Regions from separate parts of the Plantactinospora sp. CA-294935 genome, predicted to be linked through region 1. Evidence: riboswitches for the same ligand, from Rfam matches in the RefSeq annotation. Region 1 holds a riboswitch; the other holds the start of a gene.
The links. Region 1 has a riboswitch for cyclic di-AMP ahead of ACQEVC_RS18550 (coiled-coil domain-containing protein). Riboswitches for the same ligand answer to the same signal wherever they lie in the genome.
Positions count from the first base shown of each region.

Region 2: it holds a riboswitch for cyclic di-AMP, as region 1 does, so the genes downstream of both, ACQEVC_RS40055 (C39 family peptidase) here and ACQEVC_RS18550 (coiled-coil domain-containing protein) in region 1, are expected to answer to the same signal.

Region 1 is NZ_JBNJMU010000001.1:4,143,174-4,148,710, forward strand. Features, by position in the region: gene ACQEVC_RS18545 (cellulose-binding domain-containing protein) at 1-1,141, shown strand, start outside; gene ACQEVC_RS18550 (coiled-coil domain-containing protein) at 1,254-2,357, opposite strand; cyclic di-AMP (ydaO/yuaA leader) riboswitch at 2,364-2,491, opposite strand; gene ACQEVC_RS18555 (cation diffusion facilitator family transporter) at 2,741-3,655, opposite strand; gene ACQEVC_RS18560 (ABC transporter permease) at 3,909-5,537, opposite strand, start outside.
Region 2 is NZ_JBNJMU010000001.1:9,225,497-9,231,033, reverse strand. Features, by position in the region: gene mdlC (benzoylformate decarboxylase) at 287-1,888, opposite strand; cyclic di-AMP (ydaO/yuaA leader) riboswitch at 2,145-2,286, shown strand; gene ACQEVC_RS40055 (C39 family peptidase) at 2,766-3,614, shown strand; gene ACQEVC_RS40050 (DUF2231 domain-containing protein) at 3,766-4,305, opposite strand; gene ACQEVC_RS40045 (GNAT family N-acetyltransferase) at 4,556-5,350, opposite strand; gene ACQEVC_RS40040 (CDP-glycerol glycerophosphotransferase family protein) at 5,425-5,537, opposite strand, start outside.

The DNA of each region.
Region 1 (5,537 bases):
GACCGCGCAGGCCGCCGCCGGCTGCCTGGTCGACTACACCGCCAACCAGTGGACCGGTGGCTTCACCGCCGCCGTCCGGGTGACCGCCGGGGGCAGCCCGGTGAACGGCTGGACCGTGACCTGGACCTACGGTGGCGACCAGCAAATCACCAGCAGTTGGAACGCCCAGGTCAGCCAGTCCGGCGCGACCGTGACCGCCCGGAACGTGGCCTGGAACGGGTCGCTGCCGGCCGGCGGCTCCACCGAGTTCGGGGTGCAGGGCAGCTACGCCGCCAGCTCGTCTGCGCCGACCGGGTTCACCCTCAACGGCGAGCCGTGCAACGGTGCCGAGCCGACCACTCCGCCCAGCACCGCGCCGCCGACGACCAGGCCGCCGACGACTCCGCCGACCAGTGCCCCGCCGACGGTCACCCCGCCGCCGACGGTCCCGCCGACCACTCCGCCGCCGAGCGGCTGCGGTTCGGCGGTGCTCTGCGACGGCTTCGAGAACCAGACCGGCACGGCACCCTCCGGCGACTGGAGCGTCAGCTACCCGGACTGCTCGGGCAGCGGCACCGCCAGCATCGACACCTCGGTCGCGCACCAGGGCACCCGGTCGGTGCGGATCAACGGCGCCGTCGGCTACTGCAACCACGTCTTCGTCGGCTCCACCCGGGATCTCGGCGGCGTCGGAGCGGTGCGCTACGCCCGGCTCTGGGTCCGGCACACCACCGCGCTGCCGACCTCGCACGTGACCTTCCTGGCCATGCGGGACGCCAACGACGGCAACCGTGACCTGCGGATGGGCGGGCAGAACGCCGCCCTGCAGTGGAACCGGGCCTCCGACGACGCCACCCTGCCGGAGCAGAGCCCGAACGGTGTCGCGCTCAGCGCGCCGCTGCCGGTCAACCAGTGGACCTGCCTGGAGTTCATGGTGGACGGCGCGCAGGGCCGGCTCTCCACCTGGGTCAACGGCACCGCGGTGACCGGGCTGACCGCCGACGGTACGCCCACGCACGACGTCGACGGACAGTGGTACAACCGGGCCAACTGGCGGCCGAGCCTCACCGACCTGCGGCTGGGCTGGGAGAGCTACGGCGAGGGCGCGAACACGCTCTGGTTCGACGACGTGGCGCTGGGCTCGACCCGGATCGGCTGCTGACCGGCGCACCCGGTCCGGGGTTACGGCCGGGTGCGGAACGAGAACCGCCGGCACTGCCCAGGGGTGGCGGGCGGTGCCGGCGGTTCGCGATCGGTGCCTCAGGTGCCGTCGATCAGTTCATCGACAGGTGCACGTGGTTGGTGTGGTCGCTGGACGGGTCACCGTTGCCCCCGTTGTACGTCTTCCAACCACCGCTCGGCAGCCAGATCTGCTTGAACCAGATCACGTACAGCACGCCAAGTCGATCGGCGTTTCGCACGAAGTACGCCGCCAGGTTGTTGCCGTACGTCCGGTCGCCGCCGGTCGCCACCCCGCCGAACCCGTTCTTCTGGGCGGCGAAGTCGCAGGCCTGCCCCTTCGGATGCTCGCCGCTGCCGCCACTGCGGAAGCAGGAGACGAACCGGGTGAAGCCGGCCGCCTGGGCCTGCTTCAGCGCGTGCAGGGTGCGCGCGGTGATGCAGCCGCTGGTGGTCGGGTCGTCGAGACTGCACGACTCGTCCGGGAAGGAACCGTCGGCGTTGCGGGGTGCCGGTCGCGCCGACCCGCCGCCGCTGCCGCTGATCCCCGAGCCGGCGCCGCCGCTGTTGTTCGCCGCCGCCAGCGCCCGTTCGGCCTGCTTCTTGCGGGTCTCCATCACCTCGACCTGCTTGCGCTGCTCGCCGATCTCCTTGTCGAGCGCCGCCTTGGCCTGGGTCTCCTTGTCCAGGCTCTCCCGCAGCCCGCGCAGCTCCCGGCTCTCGTTCGCCGAGATGGTGTCGAGTGCGGCTGCCCGGTCCACCAGGCTGGTCGGAGAACCGCTGTTGAGCAGGGCGGAGACCTGCCCGAGCCGGCCGGTCCGGTACGCCATGTCGGCCATCTCGGCGACCCGTTCGCTCCGGCTCGCCACCTCGGTGCGCAGCGCGGCGAGCTGCTGGTTCAGATCCGTCTGCCGCTTGACGGAGTTGGCCAACCTGTTCTTGGCGGTCAGGTAGCCCTTGCTGGCGGCCTGAAGCTGCTCGCGCAGGCTGTCGGTGCCTCCGTCGATGTCGTCCCCGCCGGGTGCCGCGGCCAGCGTCCCGGGGGTCGCGTACTCCGGTGCCGCGGCGGCGGGTGCGCCGCCGAGTGCCGCGAGGACCATGCCCAGGGCGACGGCCACGGTCGTCGCGGCCTTCCGGGGCGGTCTCGTGGCTCTCTGCGCGGACGCCGGAGCCTGTCGGGTGGGTGCCAGGAACGGCATATGACAATGTCCTTCCGTCAGCCGCCGACCGGGTTAGCTGACGGGTTCGGGACGGAAGATCCCTACCGCTGGAGCGGATGCACCCCTGGTACGTGGTTCCCCGGCTCGCGCGTGCGATTAGGCGACGGTCTCCGCAGGCGCCGGAGGGCGCCGCCCGGCGGAAACCGGAGCCGAGCCTACCGGCAGTTGCCGCCCGGGGATACGTGGCGTTGCCGGAGTTAGATTCGCGATTCTCCTACTTCGCAAGGATGTATCCGGACAAAAACCTCAAGCGCCGGATCGAAACTTAAGATGCCGCTAACTATCGGTGAGCCTCGACGTCTCCTGAGGCGGAATTCCGACAGTTTCCGGCTGACTCCGCCGTGACGCAGCGTCGCGAACGGTCACCACTCGGTGGGCCCGCAGCCTCCGGGGGCGGTGTTCGGCTCGACCTGGAGGGTGGCGTGCGAGATGTGGAAGTCCTCGCGCAGCGCCGACCGGGCCGCGGCGAGTACGGTACCGACTTCCGCATCGCTGTCCAGCCTCAGGTGCGCCGAGGCCACCTCCATGCCGGAGGTGAGGGTCCAGACGTGCAGGTCGTGTACGTCGCAGACCCCGGGTACGCCGGCCAGCCGGGCGCGTACGGCGGCCACGTCGAGGTGCTCGGGCGCGGCCTGCACCAGGATGCGTACGGCGGTCCGGCCGAGCCGCCAGGTGCGGGGCAGGATGAACAGCCCGACCGCCAGGGCCACGATCGGATCGGCCCAGCGCCAGCCGGTCAGGATGATCACCACGGCGGCGAGGATCACGCCCGCCGAGTTGAGCAGGTCCCCGAGCACTTCGAGGTAGGCGCCGCGCAGGTTGATGCTCTCCCGCGCCCCGGCCCGGAGCAGGCCGAACGCGGCCGCGTTGGCTAGCAGGCCGAGCGTGGCCACCAGCAGCATCGGGCCGGCCGCGACCCGGGGCGGGTCGTCGAACCGGCGTACCGCCTCGACCAGCACGTAGAGCGCCACCCCGAACAGCAGTACCGCGTTGGCCAGCGCGGCCAGCACCTCCAGGCGGTAGAGCCCGAAGGTCCGCTGCGGGTCGCCGGCCGCCCGCCGGGCCGCCGTGATCGCGGCCAGCGCCATCCCGATCCCGAGCACGTCGGTGAACATGTGCCCGGCGTCGGAGAGCAGCGCGAGCGAGCCGGTGACCAGCGCGGCGACCGTCTCGACCACCATCAGGACGGCGAGCAGCCCGAAGGCGGCCCAGAGCCGTCCCCGGTGCCGTTCCGCCGCCCGGGTCAACCGCCCCCCGTGGTCGTGCCCGGCCCCCAACACCCCCTCCTTCCGGCCCGATCGCCCCCGCCGTCGATACTGCCGGCCGGCCGGCGGCGGGAACCCGTCCTGTGCGGAATCGGTGCCCCCGTCCTACTGGAGAACGACGGTGTCCCCGTCCCTACCGGAGAACGGCGCTGACCCCGTCCTACCGGAGAACGACGGTGTCCCCGTCCCTACCGGAGAACGACGCTGACCCGTCCTACTGGAGAACGACGGGCGGGCGTGCCCGGCTCACCCGTCCGTGCCCGGCTCACCCGTCGTCGCCGAGGGTGGCGACGATCGGGGCCCGGGCAGCCCGGCGGGCCGGCAGCAGGCTGGCCAGCACCGCCGCCGAGGCGGCCAGCGCGGCGCAGAGGGCGAGCTGCCCTACGGGTACGGCCGGCAGCCCGTGCCCGTAGCTGCTGATCAGACCCATCGCCGCCGTCCAGCCGAGGCCGAGCCCGAGGGCGATCCCGGACAGTGCCCCGACCGCACCGGCCAGGGCCGCCTCGGTCAGCAGCATGGTCGCCAGTTGCCGGCGGGACAGGCCCAGCGCCCGGACCGTCGCCGACTCCCGGCGGCGTTCGACGACCGAGAGCGCGAGCGTGTTGCCGATGCCCAGCACGGCGATCAGCACCGACATGCCGAGCAGGGCCGCGAAGATCCCCAGCAACTCGTCGAGGGTGCGGGACAGCGCGTCGGCCTGGTCGGCGAGACCGCGTACCCGGACCGCCGGCTGGTCGGCCAGGGCCGCGTCCAGCGCCTGCCGGCCGGCCGCCGTCGACACCCCCGGGGCGAGGTCGACCAGCAGCCGGTCCGGCTCCCCGGGGCCGTACGCGCCGACGAACGACGCCCAGGGGACCAGGGCGGCACCGTCGACCGGGCTGTCGTCGTAGACCGCCACCACGGTCAGCGGCCCCGGTGGACCGAGGCCGAGCGCGATCCGGTCGCCGACCCCGATGCCCCGTTCGGCGGCGAGTTGCCGGCTCACCGCCACCGTGCCCGGGGCCAGCCCGGCCAGGCTGCCGGCGGTCACCTCGGGGCGGATCGGTCCGTGCAGCCGCTCGGGCGGCACCGCCCAGACCCGGATCCGGTCGTCCAGGGGCGAGTTGGCCAGGCGTACCTCGGCGACGGTGCCGAACGCCGGATCGGGACGGAGTCGCTGCGCCATCCCGGGCGGCAGCGGGCCACGTACCGCCACCGGCGAGCCGTCGGTGCGGACGCGGTCGAGTACGAAGTCCACCGGGAAGTTCTCGGCCAACTCCCGCCCGGCCTGCTCCCGGGCGGTCGCCAGCAGCACGCTGAACATCGCCATCAGGGCCACCCCGATGGTCAGCGCGGTGCTGGTCGCCGCCGCCCGCCGGGGATTGCGTCGGGCGTTCGCCACGGCCAGCCGTACCACCGGACCGAAGACCCGGGCCGGCAGCCAGCCGACCAGCCGGACCGCCCGGGGGACCAGCAGCGGGGCCGCCACCACCGCGCCGAGGAAGGCGACCATGCCGCCGCCGAGCACCAGCGGCAGTCCGGGAAAGGCCAGCGGCAGCCCGACCAGTACGGCCAGTCCGCCGACCCCGGCCAGGCCGAGCGCGACCGCGATTCGGGTACGGCGGCGCCGGCCGCCGCCGGCCTCGACGGCGTCCCGGGACCGCAGCGCGGCCAGCGGCGCCACCCGGCTCGCCTCCACCGCCGGCACCAGCGCGGCCAGCACCGTGACCAGGGTGCCGAAGCCGAGCGCGACCAGCACGGTCGGCCAGCGCACCACCGGGGCGTGCAGCGGGATGTCCGAGGCGACCAGCTCACGACCCCGGATCAGCCCGTACCCGACGAGCAGGCTGGCCAGCAGCCCGCCGACCGAGGCGAGCAGGCCGAGGATGCCCGCCTCCAGGAGTACGGCGCCGCG
Region 2 (5,537 bases), 5.1 Mb from region 1:
TTCCACCCCACCGGGTCGATCATGAAATCGGCGGAGGTCTCCGACGGGATGGGCCGCCTCCCCGACGATGACCGGTCGGGCGAGGGTGGTTGCCCGACGGGATGGGCATCTCCTCTTCGGGGTGATATCGGGGAGTCATCATGATGACTCCCCGATATCACGCTCGACCGGAATATACCGTCCAGAATCTGCCCGCCCAGGTCGAGCAGGCGCACCTCGACGTCTCACGGATCCCGGCGATCGTCCGGGTCACCCCTCGGCAGTTGCCCCTCTGGCAGGCGGCGGATCAGAGCAGCGGGGCGACGTCTCGGGTGATGGGTACGGCCAGCACGGTCGGGCTTTCCGTGCCGAGCGCGGACCGGAACGCCGCCCTGAACTCGTCCACCGACTCCACCTGGTGGGCGGTGCAGCCGTAGCCACGGGCGATGCCGGGGATGTCCAGACCGGGAAGTTCCAGTCCGGGTACGCCCGGCGCGTCCTCCAGTTCGGCGAAGGCCTTCAGCACGCCGTACTCCTGGTTGACCGGCACCACGAAGACGACCGGCAGCCGGTGCTGCGCGGCGGTCCAGAGCGCCTGCGGCGAGTACTGGAACGAGCCGTCCCCGATCACCGCCACCACCGGCCGGTGCTGCCGGGTGTCCCGCTGGGCGAGCGCGATGCCGACCGCCGCCGGCAGCCCGAAGCCAAGTCCACCGCTGGCCATCTTGAAGTAGGAGCCCGGCCGGGTGATGGTGAGTTGCCGGTGCAGCACGCTGAGGTTGGAGGGGGATTCGGGGACCACGATCCCGTCCGCCGGCCACTCGGCGGCGAGCGCCCCGAAGAGCGCCTCCGGGCTCAGCGGGGTGCCGGCGGCCCCGTCCGGCGCACCGGCCCGGGGCGGTGGCATCGGCCGGTCGGTCGGCGGCAGCCGCTCGGCCAGCCCGGCGCAGGCCAGCGTGACGTCGCCGACCAGGCTGTCGCCGACCGGTGCCCGGGCCGCCTCGGCCGGGTCGTCGGTGACGTGCAGCAGCCGGGTGCCGTCCGGCAGATAGCCCCGCCGGCCGGGGACGTACGGGTAGTAACGGAACACCGGGGCACCGACCACCAGTACGGTGTCGTGCCCGACCAGTTTCTCGGCCAGCGGCCCGATCGCCGGCGGCAGCAGTCCCTGGAACTGGGGATGGTCCTGGGGGAAGCCGACCCGGTCCGCGAACGGCGGCTGCCAGACCGGTGCCCGGCTCCGCTCGGCCAGGGCGACCGCCTCGGCCCAGCCGCCGCTGCGGTCGACCGCGGATCCGATCACCAGCATGGGGCTCCGGCTCGCCGCCAGGATCTCGGCGAACCGGTCCAGTTCCGCCGGATCGGGCGCGACCCGGGTGCTGATCCGGCGTACCTGCGCGGTTCCGTTGGCTGGCTCGTCCCAGTCGTCCAGCGGCAGGGAGAGGTACACCGGCCCGGCCGGCGGCTGTACGGCGGTGGCGAGCGCCCGCATGAATGCCTCGGGAATGTCCTGCGCGCGCAGCGGCTCGTGACTCCATTTGACGTACGGCTCGGGCAGTTGGGTCGGGCGCACGTTCGTCAGCATCGGCTCGGACAAATTCATCGTCCGGGTCTGCTGGCCGGCGGTAACGATCATGGGTGTCTTGTTGTGCCAGGCGGTGACGAGGCTGCCCATTCCGTTTCCGGTGCCGGGTGCGGTGTGCAGGTTGACGTGCACCGGCCGGCCGGTGACCTGGGCGTAGCCGTCCGCCATCGCGACCGCAGAGGCCTCCTGGAGGGCCAGAACGTAGGCGAAGTCGGCCGGAAAGTTCTTCAGGAATGGCTCCTCGGTGGAGCCGGGGTTGCCGAAGAGGGTGGTGAGACCGAGGGAACGGAGCAGGTCGTAGGTCGCTTCGTGCACCGTTGTCATCGGAAGGAGCCTCCTGGAGTCCTCGTCCCATGCTCGGACCACCGCGCCAAGCCGGTCATTTCCGTCATACCGTACGCGTACATGATCATGCCGGTTTATCTGCGCGGCCGCCCGCCGCCCCAAGCCCGGTCGCCGGTCGTCCCGATCGCGCTCTCAATCACTGTTTTCGCTGTTCAGTGGGGTTGGCAACGGCGGAAGGCGGCCAGTAATGTCGGCGGGTCTGGTCCGGCCCCTTGGTCGCCATCTGGGTGACACCGGAGCAGGCCCGCCGAGTCGTTCTGTAACGAGCCGGGGACCCACAGTTATCTGGGGTGAATCCGCGAGCCGCTGGCCCGTGGTAGGGCGGCCTTCCCGCCCGAATCCGTCAGCTAACCCGGTAGGCGGTGTCGGAAGGAGTAGCTGTTCGTGCCGTACCACCCGGGCCCCGGCCCGTCCCCCCAGTTCCCTCGCTGCGTCGCGGCTCCACTCCCGGTCGCCGCGACCGTCCCGGACCGCCCTGACCCGGACCGGCCGACCCCAGGCCGGCACCTGAACCTGGCCCGATAGCGGTCTGTGACGCGGAAGTCGTCGACGCGCGGGCGCTGCCCGGGTCCGCCGGCCAACTGGTCGCGGTCCCCGGTGGGGCCGCCGGCCGGTCGCGACGGATCGTGGTGGCGCTGATTCCGCCGGTACGCCGATAGCGGCGCGCCCACCGGCTGGCGCACCGTCGGTCCGTCCGTACGTCGGCCGTTCCGCCGAATGCATCGGCGGGCCTCTCCCGGGCGATTTCGTCCGTGCGATTCCGTGCGATTTCACGTCACATTCCGGCAGCGACTGAAACGCCGCGTCATTCCTTGCCCCCGGTGGGGGTGACGCGCATTTCCCCTGGAGGATAACGTTGAAGCACGCAATTAACGGGCGGTTCCGGACCGCCATGTCGGGCCGGCGCAACCGGCTCGCGCTCGCCTCGGCCGCGGTGCTCGCCGCTGCCGCGTCCAGCGGGGTCGTCCTGGCCTCGACCGGCTCGGCGGAGGCCCCGGAGACCTCGACCGTCGCCGTCGCCGAACTCGGCGCCCCGGCGGGGCAGGCCGGAGCGGCCATCGCCACCGCACCGGAGACCACCGCGCCGGAGACGACCGCCCCGGCGACCCCGTCGGAGCCGGCGACCACCGCGCCGACCACCAAGGCGGCGAAGGCGACCCCGGCCAGCACCCCGAGCAAGCCACCGGCGCCGCCGGAGTCGAAGCTGCTGGACTACGAGTTCCAGGCCCAGATCAACGGCTGGTACTGCGGCCCGGCCGCCACCCGGATCGCGCTGACCGTCCGGGACAAGCAGCCGAGCCAGGACGCCGTCGCCGCCGACCTCGGCACCACGATGAGCGGCACCAACTCGGCCGAGGACACCACCCGGGTGCTCAACAAGATCACCGGGACCGACTTCTACCGCACCACCGCCATCCCCGGCGGCGCGGCCACCCCGGCCCAGATGGACCGGCTCCAGGCCGACGTCGTGCACGCCGTCACCAGCGGGTACGCCGTGGTGGTCAACATCGCCGGCTCGGCGACCGACCTCGACGGCGGCTGGCACAGCTACCCCGGCGGGCACTACCTGACCGTGGTCGGCTACCGCGACGACGGCCGTACGGTGAAGATCGCCGACCCGGCCATCCCGGGCGAGGACAGCAACTACTGGATGACCACCATCGACCTGGCGAACTGGGCGGCCACCCGGGGCTACTCGTCCTGACCCGCCCCGCCCGCCGGTAGTACCGACGAGACGCCGGCCCGACGAGACGCCGGCCCGACCCACCCACCCGGACGACCCGTGCCGACCGGGGGTGTGGAGCGGGCCGGCGTCGTCGTGTCGTCGGCCGTGCGTGCCCGTGCTCAGGCGGGAATCACTGGCCCTGCCACACCGCCTGGGCGCCCGTGTCGCCGGTGCGGAACACGTAGTACAGGGTGATCCCGGCCGCCGCCAGGGACAGCACCCCGAGCACCAGGGTCAGCACCGGCGACCCCTTGGCGGCGGCAGCGGCCGGGCCGCCCTCGGCGCTCCCCTCGGTCCCGGCGGTCACCGGTGCGGCGGTGACCCGGGGCTTGACCAGGAAGACCAGCGCCAGGGTCAGCACCCCGAGCGCGATCGTCGCGTACAGGGTGTTGGTGCCGAGGTCCTGGTGCTCCGCCAGCCGCGGCACGTACTCCGGACTGACCCGGTTACGGGACTCCAGCCGGGCGAGGAACCGGTCACCGGAGAGCTTGGCCATCAGCGCGGCCAGCGGGGTGGCGACCGCGAGCAGTCCCAGCACCCAGCGCAGGTGCGGTCGGACGAACGGAACGAACGCGTACCCGACCGCGGTCAACGCGAGCAGTGGCACGAACACCACCGCGGCATGGACCAGGAAGGGGTGGGCGGGAATGCCCATGAACTCCTCAAGCACCGGCGCCTCCTCGGCGACAGATCGACTGGCGAAAGCAAGGGGTGGACGGCAGGCGTACGGACCGGGCGGACGCAGGTCCGCACGCCTGGCGGACTGGCGGCTTTCGAGAACGTTGACATGGTGCCCGGGGTGCCGACCGTTGACAAGGGTCGGACCGGTTCGGGCCGGTGCGGCGCCTCCCCGAGGGTGACCGAGCCGACGAACGCCTCGGCGATCGTGTTGCCCCCGGAGGACGTGGTGGTGACCGGGTTCAAAGAGGACGGTCGTCCGCGCCGGGTGCGGGTGACGGCTCGCCGACGACGTACTCGGTGTACTCGGCGACCGGGGTGAAACCGAGCCGGTCGTACAGCTTGTACGCGGCGGTGTTCTCCGCGACGACGTTCAGCGCCACCGTGTCGACGGTCTCCAGCAGCCGCCGGCAGAGTGTCGCCACCACCGTGCTGGCCAGCCCCTGTCCCCGGTACGCCGCAGCCGTCGTCACGTTGCCCAGCGCGCCCACCCGGTATCGCGGCGACCAGACGTGCACCCCGGCAACGGCGACCAGCTCGCCGTCCCGGCGCATCCCCACGTAGTGGCCGGTCCCGACCATCCGGGGATCGAACCAGTTGCCCGGATAGGCCGCCCGGTAGAACCCGGTCAGTTCCGGCACGTCGGCCTCGCTGAGCACCTCGCCGCCGGGCGCCACCCGGGCCAGCCGGTCCGGGTCGGTGAGCGCCATCTTCAGGTGCGCCCCGCGCGACCTGACCGGGTACTCCCGGGCCAGCACCGCCTCGCCGCCGGGGGAGAGGTGTGCCTCGAAGTGTCGGGGCAGCAGCGGGAGCAGGCCGGTGAGCAGTTCGGCCAGCACCGCCGGTGAGCGGTGCAGCGCCAGCAGCACCGGAGTGGGCCCACCCTGGTAGAGCAGCGCCACGGCGTCGTCCAGCCGGTACCAGGTGGTGTACGGCCAGTAGAAGTCGTCGAGGTCGCCGAGTTCGTAGGCGTGCAGGTGGGGGTCGCGGCGCAGCAGACCGGCCAGCTCGTTCCGGTCGTGGCTGGTCCTGATCATCGTCACCGACGCATCATGGCACAGCCGCCGACCGTGCTCGGAAGACCGGCGCCGACGGTGTGGACGGCGCTGCGTCAGGAGACCGGCGCGGGGCGCGGCGATGGCACGGACTGGGTGGCGGCGCCGTCCAACTGCCGGCGGGCCTCGTCGAGGAATCCGTCGGCGTACCGCTGCTCCGGGAAGTCGC